One region of the Peribacillus sp. ACCC06369 genome, then DNA from elsewhere that is predicted to be linked to it. Evidence: riboswitches for the same ligand, from Rfam matches in the RefSeq annotation. Region 1 holds a riboswitch; the other holds the start of a gene.

Region 1 (3,189 bases):
ACCCAATACCTCTTGGCCAGCGGTATATAATCTATCTGCCACACTACTTCCGAATCTGCCTAAACCGATCACGGCATATTGTCGTTTTCCCATCATTTACACTCCTTCAGTTTTGGTTAACCAATCATGATTTTCCCTTTTGGATGACGGAAGGGATCTGGCTTACGCCTCATTGCGATGGCAAAGGCCAAAGTCAAAGGACCCACCCGGCCTGCAAACATCGTGAAAATGATGAGCAATCGGCCAACAGGTGATAATTCGGGGGTCAAACCCATTGAAAGCCCCACTGTGGCGAATGCTGAAGTGGCTTCAAATAAAATCATCAAGAAATCACTTCCGCTTTCTGTGATGGTCAGCAGAATGGAAATGATTGAAACGAGGAAGCCCCCGATGAATGTAACGGATAATGATTTAAAGATGGTTTCATTCAAAATGCGGTGACGGAATAATACCACATCACCCTTTCCTTTAATCTGTGACCAAACCGTTCCAAGAAGCGTCGCAAATGTTGTTGTTTTAATCCCGCCGCCAGTCGATCCGGGTGATGCCCCAACGAACATCAAGAAAATGATGAGCAGTAATGTAGGTTGAGTTAAATCAGGGATATTCAACGTATTGGAGCCTGCTGTCCTTGGTGAAACCGATTGAAATAAAGACGATAACGCTTTACCCATGAAAGATAAAGGCTGCAATGTTTTGGCATTACCGAACTCGAATAAAAAGATTAAAATTGCGCCGACGATTGTAAGGGTCAAGCTAGTCATCAGAACAACCTTGGTATGTACGGATAAACGATGGGTTTCACGATATTCGTATAGTTCATTCATTACGATAAAACCTATTCCGCCAAACGTGATGAGGAAGGCGACGGTAAGGGTTACGAATGGGTCCGATACATAAGGGGTCAAACTCCTGAATTCCCCCATTAAATCAAAGCCGGCGTTATTGAAATTCGATATGGAATGAAAAACCCCGTAATAGATCGCCTTGCCGACTGGCATGTCAAAAGAAAAGCGGATTGATAAGATAAGGGCACCCACGCCTTCAATGATGGCCGTGAAAATTAAAAGCCGTTTTACTAACTTGACTACACCTGCCATGGATAGATTATTTAAGGACTCCTGCAAGAGTAACCTGCCTTTTAAAGAAATCTTTTTGCCTAATAAGAAAAAGAAAAACGTGGCAAATGTCATGAACCCTAGGCCGCCTATCTGAATCAGTGTTAAGATGACCAACTCACCAAAGGTGGTGAAAGTCGTTCCCGTATCCACCACCACAAGCCCTGTTACACATGTAGCGGAGGTTGAGGTGAATAAAGCATCCAGAAAAGAAAGGCCATTCCCATTTTCAGTCGAAATCGGCAGGGTCAGCAAATAGGCCCCAATAAGTATCAGGATGGCAAAGCCGAGTACAAGGATTTTTGGCGGATCCAATAAATTTTTTGCTTTTATCAAATGATCATCCCTACCTATAAAAATATTGTGTAAAACTTATGAAATCTTAACCATCAATCCTCTTTATAAATCTTTTTCAAAGCATAATAAAAAGACCTGCGAAAACATCGAAAGGCTTTTTTGTCACAAAAAGAGTGCAAAAAAAGCTCCCGAAATAGGCGGTCTTATGACCTCCTTCGCTTTAGCCGACGAAGTTAGCTGACGGGTAGGATGGCGAAAGAGCTGATCTCATCCCTTCTGCAAGGCAGAATTAACCCCAAATGATTGGGTCCTCCGTACTCAATTCCCTTGAGTTTTGGCCGAAATGCATTAAATTGATAAACGTATTCTACTCCCATCATTTAGCAGTTGTAAACCCCTAAAGTGTAAAAAAATATTTCTTTAACAAGACTGAAAATTTACGTTTTATTTACATTTTAAAAACGTATTGACAAATATTAGTTAGCACATTATGATAGGTTCGATTAAGGCGATTATGATGACCAACATCGATGTACTTTATTCAATACTTTCAAGCAGAACATGTCATTGCAAATCTATTTTCTAATATAAATAAATTATTTTTCTTTTGAAAATCATAAAAAAAAAAGTATGGCATTCTTATTTAAAGGTTTCAAACATTTTATAAAAAAGGCGGGCAATTATGGAGAAGACGTTCAATAGATATGTTATTAACGCTACAGGCAAGGGTGGACAGACATATTTAACACAATGCCAGGATAAAGATGCACTTAGGAAATGGATAGCCGATCATGAGGATCAAATCATAATGAATGAGTTAAGGATAACGGATAAGAAAAAGAATCCGTTGTTAAAATTGTTTTCTCTAAGGTAAATCAACTGAAATTATGTCATCCTGTGTACTATCCGGGAACTAGAGCGAAAAATCCATAACTTGTTTTGCTAACTCATTTATTTTTGAATGAGTTTTTTTGCGTTGAAAATTATGACGTTTACACTATTAATACAATAATGTTAAAATTTAGAAAAATGATGAATCTGGATGTAATGAAGAGAAAGCAAATGGAATGACCACATTTCAGAGAGCACCGTCAACTGGAAGGAGTAAGCATAAATTGAAGCAATTCTCCAGTATGGGAAGGGGATGCTGTGACGGGAACTTCCGTTATGGTGCGTAGTAACACCGCACTATTGATCTCGTCCCAGAGAAGCCTTTCCTGGGGATGGGATTTTTTTATTGTTTATATTTCTTTTTCTAAGGAGGAGAAGCGTTGACATTAAAAAATTCATTAGTAGCTTGGAAATATCCTTCCATCCTATTGTGCGGGATCGGGATTTCCAACTTTGGTGCATGGGTTTATTTTATTGCACTTAATTTAATCGTGCTGGATATGACTGATTCAGCTTTAGCGGTAGCTGGACTTTATATCGTTAAACCGATGGCTGCCATATTTACGAATGTTTGGGCAGGCAGCGTGATTGACCGGATAAATAAGCGGAATCTAATGGTGGCACTTGACCTATTTCGAGCGGTATTCATAGCCTTGCTGCCATTGACTTCTTCTATTTGGGTCATCTATTCCCTTGTCTTCGTGATCAATATGGCAGGGGCCATGTTCGGAACGACATCAAGATCTTATATAACAAAATTAATACCCATTGAACAGAGGAAACGATTTAACTCGTTACGAAGCTTAATGGATTCTGGGGCTTTTTTGATTGGACCTGCGATAGCGGGTCTCCTTTTCTTGATCGGTACACCCGTTTTAGCCAT
Region 2 (3,189 bases), 3.7 Mb from region 1:
AATATCATCGTGACGACCAGGCTAATAATGGCACCAATTGAATTAATGGTTAATTTAACCACCCAGCCTTTTGGCTTTTCGCGGAGCCATTTAACGATCATTCCGGTCTGGGACAGCGTAAATGGTATAAATACCCCTACAGCATAAAGGGGAATTAGATTTTCTGTATGTCCTTTAAATGCGACTATTAAGATGATGGACGCAAGCCCCAGTATGATAATTCCATTGGAATATCCTAATCGGTCCCCTCTAATCGTAAACGCCCTTGGTATGAATTTATCCTTTGCAAGATTTACCGCAAGCAGCGGGAATGCCGAATAGCCAGTATTTGCGGCCAGTATCAAGATCAATGCAGTCGTACCTTGAATGAAGAAATACATGAAATTCCGTCCAAAGATTTCTTCAGCAATCTGCGAGACGACCGTGACCTCTGCGCTGGGAACAATGCTTAAATAATAGGCTAAGAATACGACTCCCGAAAATAATACAGCTAGTAAGGACCCCATAGCTATTAAAGTTTTTGCAGCATTATTCGGGGCTGGATCTTTAAAGTTCGGAATCGCATTGGAAATCGCTTCGACTCCTGTCAATGCGGAGCTGCCTGATGCAAATGCTCTTAGCAGTATAAATAAACTGATGCCCGCTACAGGGGTCCCGATTGGCGCGTGCAATTCCGGTGAAACTCCTCCTGTCAAGATCTTGTAAATTCCTACACCAATCAAGATGAACAATGCTAAAACGAATAGGTACACCGGATAGGCCAAAACAGAGGCCGACTCCGTAACCCCCCTAAGATTTAGGATGGTAAGTAGAATGACGAAAATGATGGCTATGCCGACATTATATGAATGCAGGCCTGGAAAAGCGGACGTGATGGCATCCGTTCCTGCAGAAACACTTACAGCGACAGTTAATATATAATCGACCAATAAGGATCCTCCAGCTATCAACCCTGGATTGATGCCTAAATTGTTTTTTGAAACCACATAGGCTCCCCCGCCATGGGGATAGGCAAAAATGATTTGTCTATAGGACAAGATCAAGGCCGTTAACAGGATCAATACCCCGATTGCTATCGGGATTGAATACCAGAATGCCGCGGCACCGACCGTGATGAGAACGATCAATATTTGTTCCGGTCCATAAGCAACCGAAGACAATGCATCAGAAGATAGGATGGCCAAAGCCTTAGTTTTGTTTAGCTTTTGCTCGCCAAGTGCATTTGATTTTAAAGGTCTCCCTATCAAGAACCTCTTTATAGAAGATAACATCAAGTATTCACCACCATATTTTAGTTATAAATTTATGTTCCCCCAGTTATTGCAAAAAACAAGACGAAATAGAAAAATGCCTACAAGTCATAGATAAATAGACCTGTAGACATCAATTTTTTTGTCTGACAAGCTCCACCTTCCTTCTCATATAACGCTTACGAGGTTAGCTGTCGGATTCGGACCTAAGAGTAGCCCTACCTTTACCTTGAAAGGATTCACCCCTTGGATTGAAAAACAATCCCTATAACGGGTCCCCCGTACCATTAGGTTTAAGCGATTTAGAAATATGAAACTGTTGATTATCATACTCCCGTGAAATGGAAAAGTAAATGAAAATTTTACACGGAAAAAGAATAATTTATTGTTAGTGAGGTTTTGTTCATGACGTATACTACATAAGTCATCAAAACAAATGATTGAAGGAAGGAAAGAGGTGAATGACATGTCTAAAAAAGAAGAAAAAAAACAAATAATATCTGATGATAATTTTCAAGTCAAAGCATTAACGGATCAATGAACAATATGGCTGTCCACAAAAATGAAAAATCATCAGCCACCACGGAGACAGCGAAGAACGAAACTGAATACCTATCTAATCAATCAACTAATTCTCCTTTCCCATTAAACAGATCTGCCCCCGCTTGGATAGTCAACTTTAATTTCATCCAATCAGAGGGCATTATTCATTATTCCCAATGATCCACTCTAATTAGTTCCTTCCTTCTTGAATTGGTCTCAAATTACTTTTCTTAAAGACAAAGTATTTCTGGCCAATATAGTTAAGTACTGTATAAAAGATTGTTCCAATGAGTACAGCCACATTTTGCTGTATGGATAAATGAACGAATCCTTCCATCGATTCTGCAATGGCCTGTCCTAAAGAATAAGCGGCGGAATAACAAATCAGGATGACGCAAAAGAAACGGGCAACTCCTCTCCGCAAGTCTATATCGCTTTTAAAGGTAAATGTCCTGTTCAACAGAAAACTCGTTACAGCTCCCGTACCATTACCGAAAAAGGTGGAGATCCAGTAAGATAAATCAAGAACATTCATGAGAAAAAGCATGATGGAAAGTCCAACCGCTGTATTGACTATTCCAACCAATAAAAAGCGGATAAAGGAATTAGTGTGTTTTAGATAGTTTTTCAATACTGTTCCGTTCATTGTCTAGTTGCTCCCGTTTTGTTAAATCGAGCGGATTAAATAGATCCAGATCAACAATATATTTAGGCCGGCGTTTGGATTCATTATATATTTTACCGATATATTCCCCAATCAAGCCGACAGCAATCAACTGCAGTCCACCGATCAACCATATGGAGGTAATTAATGAGGTCCAGCCCGTTTCGGTCTGTCCATAAAACTTTAACCATAAAAAGTATGACCCAAAGAGTAAGCTAATGAAAAAGGAAAGACATCCTAGCCATAATACAAGCCGGATCGGCGTAACTGAAAAAGAAGTAATGCCATCAAGCGCAAAGGCAACCATCTTCTTTAATGGATACTTCGTTTCCCCAGCCAATCTTTCTTTTCTGTCATAATAAACAGAGTCCGTCTTGAACCCAATGAGCGGGACGATTCCCCGTAAAAAAAGATTCGTTTCTTCAAACTGTTCCAGCTCCACGATCGCCCTTTTGCTCATTAGCCGGAAATCGGCATGATTATAGATAAGGTTAACCCCCATCTTGTTCATCAATTTATAAAAACCAGTTGCAGATGTTCGTTTAAAAAATGAATCAAGGTCCCTTTTCTGGCGGACACCATATACAATTTCACAACCTTCATTGAATTTCCGAATGAATTCAGGGATGACTTGAATATCATCCTGCAAATCTGCATCAATGGAAATCACACAATCCGAGGCTTCATTGGCTGTAAACATTCCTGCCAGAAGTGCATTTTGATGACCTGCAT

Evidence for each region. Region 1 has a riboswitch for cyclic di-AMP ahead of QUF78_RS23645 (TrkH family potassium uptake protein). Riboswitches for the same ligand answer to the same signal wherever they lie in the genome.
Region 2: linked by a shared signal. The riboswitch ahead of QUF78_RS05550 (APC family permease) and the one ahead of QUF78_RS23645 (TrkH family potassium uptake protein) in region 1 are both predicted to bind cyclic di-AMP.

Annotation. Positions count from the first base shown of each region.
Region 1 covers NZ_JAUCEN010000002.1:4,666,950-4,670,138, reverse strand. Annotated here, with positions in the region: gene QUF78_RS23650 (potassium channel family protein) at 1-93, opposite strand, end outside; gene QUF78_RS23645 (TrkH family potassium uptake protein) at 117-1,454, opposite strand; cyclic di-AMP (ydaO/yuaA leader) riboswitch at 1,623-1,765, opposite strand; gene QUF78_RS23640 (hypothetical protein) at 2,098-2,289, shown strand; gene QUF78_RS23635 (MFS transporter) at 2,687-3,189, shown strand, end outside.
Region 2 covers NZ_JAUCEN010000002.1:969,784-972,972, reverse strand. Annotated here, with positions in the region: gene QUF78_RS05550 (APC family permease) at 1-1,271, opposite strand, end outside; cyclic di-AMP (ydaO/yuaA leader) riboswitch at 1,411-1,560, opposite strand; gene QUF78_RS05545 (GtrA family protein) at 1,984-2,439, opposite strand; gene QUF78_RS05540 (glycosyltransferase family 2 protein) at 2,399-3,189, opposite strand, start outside.